One region of the Cellulomonas sp. Marseille-Q8402 genome, then DNA from elsewhere that is predicted to be linked to it. Evidence: predicted binding sites of a transcription regulator. Region 1 holds the regulator's gene; the other holds the start of a gene.
What was found. Region 1 encodes Rex, which represses fermentation and respiration genes when NADH is low (regulators of the CRP and FNR family bind a similar motif). Its sites were predicted from a motif close to CTTGTGAANNNNTTCACAAG; they were not measured.

Region 1 (5,627 bases):
CGGGCAGCACACGGTCCTGCACCGCGACCGCCACAGCGGGGGGCTCCTCGCCCACGCCCCGCACGATCGCCCGCGCACGCCCGGCGTCGATCCGTCCGTCCGCCAGCGCTGCGCCGGTGTCCGCGAGCACGCCTGCGTAGCACTGCCCCTCGCGGACCAGCAGGTCGGCCTCGCGCGTGCTGCTCTGCAGCCGCATCGACAGCGTCGCCGCGGTCAGGTGCCGGGAGAGCACCGCCGTCCCGGGCGTGAGCCTCGCGCCGGCCGGCCGCGTGGTCGGGCGCATGTCCGGGTGCCGGTCCACCGACGCCGCGGCACGGGCCTTGAGCGCGTGGGCCCGCGACTCCAGGCGAGCCGCTGCGACCGCCACCTCCACCCGCTCGAACGCGGTCAGCCGCTCCAGGTCCAGGTGCTCCAGCACGGACAGCAGCGCCACCCCTGCCGGCAACGCCGCCAGCCACGCGGTGAACTCCGCCTCGCCCTGCGGCACGACCCCATCCGCCCCCGGGGCATCCGGTGGCGTCGTGGCGGCGCGTTCGCGCAGGTCAGCGGGCATACCGGCACTCTAGGAGCGGCACCGACACCCATCTGCCGCCGACGTCCGGACCTGGGGACCGCGTGCACCATCGAGTGCTGTGGAGGTTCTCGCGCGTCCTGATCCAGGGGGTCCGGCGTCAGACCGCCTGGTGCAGCACCAGGTCGTGATGCACCTGGTCCCCGACCTGGAACCGCCGCTCGCCGACCACGACGAACCCGGACCGCCGGTAGAACGCCTGCGCCCGGAGGTTCTCCCCGTTGACGCCGAGCCACACCCCGGCCGCGCCGCGCCCGCGGGCCGCGTCGAGGCTCGCGGTCATCAGCGCACCGGCGACGCCGCCGCCGTGCCGCCCGGGCAGGACGTAGCACTTGCTCAGCTCGACGGTCGGCCGGAGCGGGACGACCGCGGCGACGTCGGCGTCGTACGGCTCCCCGGCGACGAGCATCGTGTAGCCGACCAGCGTGCCGTCGTCGTCGGCGACCAGCAGGTCCCGGGCGTCGTCGGCCAGGTAGCCGGCGAAGTGCGCCGGGGTGAGGTGCGCCGCGATGAACGCGGCGTGGTCCTCGGGGGTCGACGACGGCGGGCACGCGAGCGGGAACGTGACGGCGGCGAGGGCGGCGAGCGGGTCGGCCTCGCCGGCGCGGGCAGCACGGACGGCGACGGTCACCGGCCGCCCCAGCGGGACCGGACGGCGCGGCGCACGGCCCGGAAGATCAGCCCGGCGACCCACGCCGACCCCGCGACGGTGGCGGCGTCCACGCCGCGGCGGGTGGCGTTGCGGCGGCCGCGGAACTCGCGCATCGGCCAGCCGACCTCGGCCGCGTGCTTGCGCAGCCGCCCGTCGGGGTTGATGGCGCAGGGGAAGCCGACCTCGGACAGGATCGGCACGTCGTTGGTGGAGTCGCCGTAGGCGAAGGACTGCGACAGGTCGAGCCCCTCGCGGTCGGCGATCGCGCGGACGGCGGAGGCCTTGGCCTTGCCGTGCAGCAGGTCGCCGACCAGGCGGCCGGTGTAGAAGCCGTCGGTGTGCTCGGCGATGGTCCCGAGCGCACCGGTGGCGCCGAGCCGGCGGGCGATGATCTCGGCGATCTCGACGGGCGTGGCGGTGACGAGCCAGACCTCGTGCCCGGCGCGCAGGTGCTGGTCGAGCAGGCGCTGGGTGCCGGGGAAGATGCGCAGCGAGAGGACCTCGTCGTAGATGTCCTCGGCGATGGCGACGACCTCGGCGACGGACCGGCCCCGCATGATCTCGAGCGCGCGCTGGCGGACCTCGTCGATCTGCTGCCGGTTCTCGCCGAACGTCAGGTAGCGGATCTGGTGCACGGCGAACCGGACGATGTCGCCCCGCTGGAAGAAGCCGCGCCGGTACAGGCCGACGGCCAGGTGGAACGAGCTGGCACCGCGGATGATCGTGTTGTCCACGTCGAAGAAGGCGGCCACGCGGCCCGGCTGCACGGCCGTGCTGGCGCCGGGCAGGGTGGGCTCGGTGGGCTCGGGCACGCCGCCACTGTAGCCAGATGCCTAGGCTCGTGCCGTGCCGACCCCCACCGAGCCGTCCGTGACCCCCGCCGCCCGCGTCGTGCTGTTCGCCCGGCCGGGCTGCCACCTGTGCGACGCCGCCCGTGACGTGGTGCGGGACGTGGCGGCCGCCCACGGCGAGACCTGGGCGGAGGTGGACGTCGACGCCGGGGGCACGGCGCCGGACGGCCGCCCGCTGGCCGACGCGTACGGGGAGCTGCTGCCGGTGGTCGAGGTCGACGGCGTGCGCGTCGGCTACTGGCAGATCGACCCCGACCGGCTCGGCGACGCCCTGACCGGCGCGCGGTAGGCCTACCCTGTGGTCGTGCGAGCCCTGCCGCCGACGACCGTCGCCCGCCTCCCGGGATACCTGCGCTCCCTCGGCGGGCTCGCGTCCGAGGGGGTCACCACGACCTCCTCCGACCAGCTCGCCGAGCTCGTGGGTGCGTCCCCCGCCCAGCTGCGCAAGGACCTGTCGTACCTCGGTGCGGGCGGCCGGCGCGGCGTCGGCTACGAGGTGGACCACCTCCGCAAGCAGATCGCGCAGGCCCTCGGCATGGCCGAGGAGCGCCAGGTCGTCATCGTCGGCATCGGCAACCTGGGCCAGGCGCTCGCGAACTACTCCGGCTTCGCGGACCGCGGCTTCGTGCTGGTCGGCCTGTTCGACGCGGACCCGGACCTGGTGGGCACGACCGTCGGCGGGCACGTCGTGCAGCACGTCGACCACCTCGAGAAGGTCGTCGCGGAGGCCGAGGCCAGCATCGCGGTCGTCGCGACGCCGGCGTCCGCCGCGCAGGCCACCACGGACCGCCTCGTCGCGGCGGGCGTGACCGGGGTGCTGAACTTCGCGCCGCGCACCGTGCGGGTGCCGGAGGGCGTGGACGTGCGCGAGGTCGACCTGGGGTCGGAGCTGCAGATCCTCGGCTTCCACGCCCGCCAGCGCTCCACCCGCCCCGACGCGCTCCCCGAGCCGGTCCCCGCGGTCGACTGACCGCGCCGCCGACGCCGGCCCGACGCCGGGCCGGTGTCGGTACGACGAAGGGCCCGATCGCGGCAGGGGGTGCGCGATCGGGCCCTTCGGCTCGGTGGCCCGGTGACCCGGGCGCGAGATCAGGCCTGCTTGATGGCCGAGATCTCGAGGGAGATGACGACCTTGTCGGACACCAGGACGCCGCCGGCCTCGAGGGCCGCGTTCCAGGTGATGCCGAAGTCCTTGCGGGAGATCGTCACGGAGGCGGAGAAGCCGGCGCGCTGGTTGCCGAACGGGTCGGTGGCGGAGCCGCCGAACTCGGTGGCCAGGTCGACCGACTTGGTCACGCCGTTGATGGTGAGGTCGCCGGTGACGACGTAGTCCTCGCCGTCGGTGGCCACGGAGGTCGAGGCGAAGGTCCACTCGCCGAACTTCTCCAGGTCGAAGAAGTCGGCCGACTTGAGGTGGCCGTCGCGGCCCGCGTCGCCGGTGTTGATGGTCGACGGGTCGAGCGCGGCGGTGACGCCGGAGAGCGCGAGGTCCTCGGCGACGGTGATGGTGCCGGAGGTCACCGCGACGGTGCCGCGGACCTTGGAGATGCCTGCGTGGCGGACGGTGAAGGCCGCCTCGGTGTGCGAGGGGTCGATCGTCCAGGTGCCGGCGGTGAGGGCGGTGGGGAGCGTCGTGGTCGACATGAGGTGCCTCCTGCTAGATGGTTGAAGCATCAACTGCGGTTAGTTGAGATTTCTACTACAGTGGCGTCCGCTGCGCAAGGCCGTGGGACGATCAGCGCCCGACGTCACAGCGCGCGCGGAGGAGGACGGCATGGCGAGCACGACCGAGGCGGTGGGGACGACGTCGCAGCACCCGCGGAGCACTCGGACCGACGACGAGGTCCGCTGGCTGTCGGCGGACGAGCAGCGCGCGTGGCGGGCCTACCGCGACGGCACCGCCCGCCTGCTCGACGTCCTGGCGCACGACCTGGAGGAGTCCTCCGGCCTGTCCCTCGGCGAGTACGAGGTGCTGGTCCGGCTCTCCGAGGCGCCGCAGCGCACGCTGCGGATGTCGGAGCTGGCCGGTGAGCTCGCGCACTCCCGGAGCCGCCTGACGCACACCGTCCGCCGCATGGAGGCCGCCGGCCTCGTCGAGCGCGCCCCCTGCCTGGAGGACGCGCGTGGCGTGAACTGCCGGATGACGGAGCACGGCTGGCGGCGGCTGGTCGACGCCGCCCCCGCGCACGTCGAGTCGGTGCGCGCCCGCCTCGTGGACGTGCTGTCGCCTGCGCAGATGCAGGCGCTCGGCGACGCGATGGCGGCCGTCGGCGCGGCGCTCCAGGCCCGGTGCGACGCCGCGGCCGAGGCGGCGGAGGCCCCGGGCCGCTAGCGGTGGGCCCGACCACCCAGGTGGGTTTGCGAGACTGACCCCATGGTCGCCACCACCATCCACCTCATGCGGCACGGTGAGGTCCACAACCCCAGCGGCGTGCTCTACGGGCGTCTCCCCGGGTACCACCTGTCCGAGCGCGGTCAGGAGATGGCCGAGCGCGTCGCCGCGCACGTGTCCGGCGGGCTCGACGCGCCGCGCCGCGACATCACCGTGCTGATCGCCTCCCCGTTGCAGCGCGCCCAGGAGACGATGGCGCCGATCGCCGCCGCCCTCGACCTCCCGGTGCGGACCGACGAGGGGCTGCTCGAGGCGGAGAACCACTTCCAGGGCCTGACGTTCGGCGTCGGCGACGGCTCGCTGCGGCACCCGCGGCACTGGCCGATGCTGGTGAACCCGTTCCGCCCGTCCTGGGGCGAGCCGTACCGCCGGCAGGTCGGGCGGATGCTCGCCGTCGTCGACAGCGCCCGCCAGGCCGCCCGCGGCCACGAGGCGCTGCTCGTCAGCCACCAGCTCCCGATCTGGGTGACCCGGCTCGCCCTCGAGGACCGCCGGCTGTGGCACGACCCGCGCCGCCGGCAGTGCTCGCTCGCGTCGCTGACCAGCCTGGTCTACGAGGACGACCACCTGGTGCGGATCTCCTACACGGAGCCGGCCGCCGACCTGCTGCCCGGCGCCTCCGCCGTGGCGGGCGCATGACCCCGCACCGGAACCGGGCGGGCGCCCTGGCGCTCGCCGTCGGCGCCGTGCTCGCGCTCGCGGGCTGCAGCACCGGCGGCGGGACGGGCGACGACGCCGACGTCACCGACCAGGGCTACGTGTCCGGCGACGGCTCGTTCACCCAGTGGGCCGTCGACGACCGCGAGGGCCCCGTCGAGGTCGCCGGCACGGACTACGCGGGCCAGGCCGTCGACGTGGCGGACTGGCGCGGCGACGTCGTCGTGCTGAACACCTGGTACGCGGCGTGCCCGCCGTGCCGGGAGGAGGCACCCGACCTGGTGGACATCGCGAACGAGTACGCGGACTCCGGCGTGCACCTGCTCGGCATCAACGGGGTCGACGACGCCGGTGCGGCCGAGCCGTTCCAGAACGGCTTCGACGTGCCCTACCCGAGCATCGACGACCGCGACAAGCACGCCATCGCCGCGCTGCAGGGCATCGTCCCGATCCAGGCGACGCCGACGACGGTCGTGCTGGACCGCGAGGGCAAGGTCGCCGCGC
Region 2 (5,627 bases), on a different contig from region 1:
TGGCCGAGCGGTTCCGGTCGTCGTTCTGGACCTCCGACGAGCGCGGCGCCTACCCCGGCATCGCGCTGGACGCCGACAAGCGCGTCGTCGACACCGTGACCTCGAACATCGGCCACCTGCTCGGCACCGGCCTGCTGTCCGCCGAGGAGGAGGCGACCGTCGCCGCGCGCCTGGTCGGGCCCGACATGGACTCCGGCTACGGGCTGCGGACGATGTCGGCCGGGTCCGCCGGCTACTGGCCGCTGCGCTACCACGGCGGCGCGGTGTGGCCGCACGACACGGCGATCGTCGTGCAGGGCCTGGCCCGCGCGGGGCACGCCCGCGAGGCGGCGGCGCTGGCCGAGGGCCTGCTCGCGGCCGCGCAGGACTTCGACGACCGGCTGCCCGAGCTGTACGGCGGCGACGCCCGGGGCTCCGTGCCGCGCGTGGTGCCGTACCCGGCGGCGTGCCGGCCGCAGGCGTGGTCCGCGGCGGCGGCGGTGTCCGTGCTCGGCGCGGCGCTCGGCCTGCGTCCCGACGTCCCGGGCGGGCGGCTGGACGTCGCACCCCCCGCGCCCGCGCCGCTGGGTGCGGTCCGCGTGCGCGGGCTGCGGCTCGCCGGGCTGCCGCTCGAGGTGCAGGTGCACGCCGACGGCCGCGCCTCGGCCACCGCGGAGGCCGACGTGGCGGTGCACGTCGCGGGGTGATCCCGTGCCGCACCCGCGTGCGGGCGGGCCCGCGGCGAGGTCGCCCCATAGGGTGGGGGCCTCGTGCGCGGGCCGCGCGCACGACGGCGACGGGCGGTGAGGACATGGGGCTGCTGGAGACCATCGGCTCTCCCCGGGACGTCCGGGCGCTGTCGCCCCGGCAGGTGCGGGCGCTGGCCGGCGAGATCCGCGAGTACCTCGTCGACCGTGTCTCCCGCACGGGCGGGCACCTGGGGCCGAACCTCGGGGTCGTCGAGCTCACCCTGGCGCTGCACCGCGTGTTCGACTCGCCGCGGGACACCCTCGTCTTCGACACGGGGCACCAGGCGTACGTGCACAAGCTGCTGACCGGGCGGCAGGACTTCGCCCGGCTGCGCCGCCGCGGCGGGCTGTCCGGCTACCCGAGCCGTGCGGAGTCCGAGCACGACGTCGTCGAGAACTCGCACGCGTCCACCGCGCTGTCCTGGGCCGACGGCATCGCGCGGGCCAACGCCCTGGCGCGCCGCTCCGACCGGCACGTCGTGGCCGTGGTCGGCGACGGCGCGCTCACCGGCGGCATGGCCTGGGAGGCGCTGAACAACATCGCCGACGGCGCCGACCGGCGCCTGGTCGTCGTGGTGAACGACAACGGCCGGTCCTACGCGCCGACGATCGGCGGGCTGGCGCTGCACCTCGACGCCCTGCGCACCACCCGGGGCTACGAGACCGTGCTGTCCTGGGGCAAGCAGGCGCTGCAGCGCTCCGGCCCGCCCGGCCGGGTCGCGTACGACGCGCTGCACGGGCTGAAGAAGGGGATCAAGGACGTCGTCGCCCCGCAGGGCATGTTCGAGGACCTCGGACTCAAGTACGTCGGGCCCGTCGACGGCCACGACGCCGCCGCTGTCGAGTTCGCCCTGCAGCGGGCCCGGGCGTTCGGCGGGCCGGTGATCGTGCACGTCATCACCGAGAAGGGCCGCGGGTACAGCCCGGCCGAGCAGGACGTCGCCGACCGGTTCCACGCCGTCGGGCAGATCCACCCCGAGACCGGCCTGCCCGTGGCGCCGTCCCGGTTCGGCTGGACCGGGGTGTTCGCCGACGAGATCGTCCGGATCGGCCGGCGCCGACCGGACGTCGTGGCCCTGACCGCGGCCATGCTCAACCCGGTCGGGCTCGCCCCGTTCGCGCAGGAGTTCCCGGACCGGACGTTCGACGTCGGCATCGCCGAGCAGCACGCCGTCACGACCGCGGCGGGCATGGCGTTCGCGGGCCTGCACCCGGTGGTCGCCGTGTACGCGACGTTCCTGAACCGGGCGTTCGACCAGGTGCTGATGGACGTCGGCCTGCACCGCGCCGGCGTGACGTTCGTGCTGGACCGCGCCGGGCTGACCGGTGACGACGGGGCGAGCCACAACGGCATGTGGGACCTCGCGATGCTCGGGCTCGTGCCGGGCCTGCGGCTCGCGGCGCCCCGCGACGAGGACACGCTGAGGTCGGCGCTGCGCGCGGCGGTGGACGTCGACGACGCCCCGACGGTGGTGCGCTACCCCAAGGGCGCGCTGACCGAGCCGCTGCCCGCCGTGGACGACGTCGACGGGGTGGACGTCCTGGCCCGGCACGGTGCGCCGGACCGGCCCTCGGTGCTGGTCTGCGGCTTCGGCTCGATGGCCCGCACCGGCCTCGCGCTCGGCGAGCTGCTCGCGGCGCACGGCCTGCGCGTCACCGTCGCCGACCCGCGCTGGGTGCTGCCCGTGCCCGCCGCCCTGGTCAAGCTCGCGGGGGAGCACGACCGCGTCGTCACGATCGAGGACGGCGTCCGCGAGGGCGGCATCGGCTCGGCCCTCGCGCTGCGCGCCCGCGACGCCGGCATCGGCACGCCCGTCCAGGCGTTCGGCGTGCCGCGCCGGTTCCTCGAGCACGCCACCCGCGACGAGCTGCTCACCACCCTGCGCCTCACCCCGCAGGACATCGCCGCCGACGTCCTCGCGGCCCTGACCCCCCGCGCCTGACCCGCAGGGCCCCGCGCGCCTGACCACGCCCGGCTCCCGCCGCCCGCTCCCGCCGCCTCGAGGTCGTCACAACCCGCCGAGGTCGTCAGGCACGAGTGACGACCTCGGCCACGTCTGACGACCTCGCGGTGCCCGGCGCGACGCCGTTCCCGGGCGACGTGAGCGGCGTCACCGTCGCGTCCCCGCCGGTCAGCGCGCCCCCGGGACGGAGGTCCCAAGACATCCCATGACCTCGTGAATAGCGTCACGAGTACGACGCACTCAGCGAGGGAGCCCCACACATGTCCACCACCGCAGTACCTCAGACCGGCACCGACGCCACCGCGGGTGCCTGGGACGGATTCGTCGCCGGACCCTGGTGCGACGGCATCGACGTCCGCGACTTCATCCAGCGCAACTACACGCCGTACACCGGCGACGCCGCGTTCCTCGCCGGGCCGACGGAGCGCACCACGGGCATCTGGGCGAAGCTGTCCGCGATGTTCCCGGCGGAGCGGGCCAAGGGCGTCTACGACATCGACAACCACACCCCGTCGACGATCGTGTCGCACGGCGCCGGCTACATCGACCAGGCCAACGAGCTGATCGTCGGCCTGCAGACCGACGCCCCGCTCAAGCGCGCCATGTTCCCCAACGGCGGCTGGCGCATGGTCGAGAAGTCGCTCGAGACCTACGGCTACGACGTGGACCCCGAGGTCGCGAAGACCTTCACGACCTACCGCAAGACGCACAACGACGGCGTCTTCGACGTGTACCCCCCGAACGTGCGCGCCGCGCGCTCGTCGCACATCATCACCGGCCTGCCGGACGCCTACGGCCGCGGCCGGATCATCGGCGACTACCGCCGCGTCGCGCTGTACGGCGTCGACGCCCTGATCGAGGCCAAGCGCCTGGAGCGCCACGAGCTCGACATGGAGCCGTCCGTCGAGGACGTCATCCGGGACCGCGAGGAGAACGCGGAGCAGATCCGCGCCCTGCAGGAGCTCAAGCGGATGGCCGCCTCGTACGGCTTCGACATCTCCCGGCCGGCGACCACCGCCCACGAGGCGGTCCAGTGGCTGTACTTCGCGTTCCTCGGCGCGGTCAAGGAGCAGAACGGCGCGGCGATGTCGCTGGGCCGCACCTCGACGTTCCTCGACGTGTTCATCCAGCGTGACCTCGCCTCGGGTGCGATCGACGAGCGGTTCGCGCAGGAGCTCATCGACGACTTCGTGATCAAGCTGCGCATCGTGCGGTTCCTGCGCACCACGGAGTACGACAACCTGTTCTCGGGCGACCCGACGTGGGTCACCGAGTCGATCGGCGGCATCGGCGAGGACGGCCGGCCGCTGGTGTCCAAGACGTCGTTCCGGTTCCTGCAGACCCTGTACAACGTCGGCCCGGCCCCGGAGCCGAACCTCACCGTGCTGTGGAGCAACCGGCTGCCGGAGGGCTTCAAGAAGTTCTGCGCGCAGGTGTCCATCGACACCTCCGCGATCCAGTACGAGTCGGACGACCTGATCCGCACCTCGTGGGGCGACGACGCGGCCATCGCGTGCTGCGTGTCCCCGATGCGGGTCGGCAAGCAGATGCAGTTCTTCGGCGCCCGCGTGAACATCGCCAAGGCCCTGCTCTACGCGATCAACGGCGGCCGCGACGAGATCACTGGCAAGCAGGTCGCGCCGGTCAGCGCACCCGTCGTCGGCGACGTGCTCGACTACGACGACGTCGCGGCCAAGTACGACACGCTGCTCGACTGGCTGGCCGAGACCTACGTCGACGCCCTCAACTGCGTGCACTACATGCACGACAAGTACGCGTACGAGCGGCTCGAGATGGCGCTGCACGACCGCACCATCCTGCGCACCATGGCGTGCGGCATCGCCGGCCTGTCCGTCGTCGCCGACTCCCTGTCCGCGATCAGGTACGCCACGGTGCACCCGGTGCGCGACGAGGACGGCCTCGTCACGGACTACGTGATCGAGGGCGACTTCCCGGCCTACGGCAACGACGACGACCGCGCGGACGACATCGCGGTGGAGATCGTGAAGTCGTTCATGGCGAAGATCCGCCAGCACAAGACGTACCGGGACGCGCTGCACACGCAGTCGGTGCTGACCATCACGTCGAACGTCGTCTACGGCAAGGCCACGGGCAACACTCCCGACGGCCGCCGCGCCGGCGAGCCCTTCGCCCCGGGCGCCAACCCGATGAACGGGCGGGACTCGCACGGCATGCTCGCCTCCGCGATGTCGGTCGCGAAGCTGCCGTACTCCGAGGCGATGGACGGCATCTCGCTCACCTCGACGGTCGTGCCCTCGGGCCTCGGCCGCACCAAGGAGGAGCAGGTGGCGAACCTGGTGGGCCTGATGGACGCGTACAACGTGTCGTCCGGGTACCACCTCAACGTCAACGTGCTGAACCGGGACACCCTCGAGGACGCCATGGAGCACCCCGAGAAGTACCCGCAGCTCACCATCCGGGTCTCCGGCTACGCCGTGAACTTCGTCCGGCTCACGCGCGAGCAGCAGCTCGACGTGCTGTCCCGGACGTTCCACGGCGGGGTCTGAGACCCGGGGGTGCCCGCCGGGGGAGCAGCCCCGGCGGGCACCCGCCCCCCACCACCCGACCCACCTGCAGCGGCAACCCGGAGGAGGTCCCGATGACCAGCACCGTCGAGCACGAGGCGCCCGGGTCCGTCCCCGGCCCGCAGGAGGGCGCCCCGGTGATCGAGCTGGGCATCCCCGTCACCGGCGGGTCGCACCACCGCTCCACCTCCGGCACCGCGGGGCTCGAGATCAGCGACGCGGACCGCAGCGAGAGGTTCGCGCAGATGCGCGCCGGGGAGCTCGGGTCGCTGCACTCGTGGGAGCTCGTCACCGCGGTCGACGGCCCCGGCACCCGGCTGACCACCTTCCTGTCGGGCTGCCCGCTGCGCTGCCTGTACTGCCACAACCCCGACACCATGGAGATGCGC

Region 2: a site for Rex is predicted at 2,903-2,922, ahead of pflB (formate C-acetyltransferase). Genes of this name have one in related genera too.

What each region holds. Positions count from the first base shown of each region.
Region 1 is NZ_CBCPLX010000002.1:463,411-469,037, forward strand. It holds gene ACWPWW_RS13115 (DUF222 domain-containing protein) at 1-553, opposite strand, end outside; gene ACWPWW_RS13120 (N-acetyltransferase family protein) at 672-1,202, opposite strand; gene ACWPWW_RS13125 (HAD family hydrolase) at 1,199-2,035, opposite strand; gene ACWPWW_RS13130 (glutaredoxin family protein) at 2,070-2,363, shown strand; gene ACWPWW_RS13135 (redox-sensing transcriptional repressor Rex) at 2,379-3,044, shown strand; gene ACWPWW_RS13140 (YceI family protein) at 3,164-3,718, opposite strand; gene ACWPWW_RS13145 (MarR family winged helix-turn-helix transcriptional regulator) at 3,849-4,406, shown strand; gene ACWPWW_RS13150 (histidine phosphatase family protein) at 4,449-5,105, shown strand; gene ACWPWW_RS13155 (TlpA family protein disulfide reductase) at 5,102-5,627, shown strand, end outside.
Region 2 is NZ_CBCPLX010000001.1:121,009-126,635, forward strand. It holds gene ACWPWW_RS00570 (glycogen debranching N-terminal domain-containing protein) at 1-686, shown strand, start outside; gene dxs (1-deoxy-D-xylulose-5-phosphate synthase) at 791-2,671, shown strand; gene pflB (formate C-acetyltransferase) at 2,953-5,220, shown strand; gene pflA (pyruvate formate-lyase-activating protein) at 5,313-5,627, shown strand, end outside.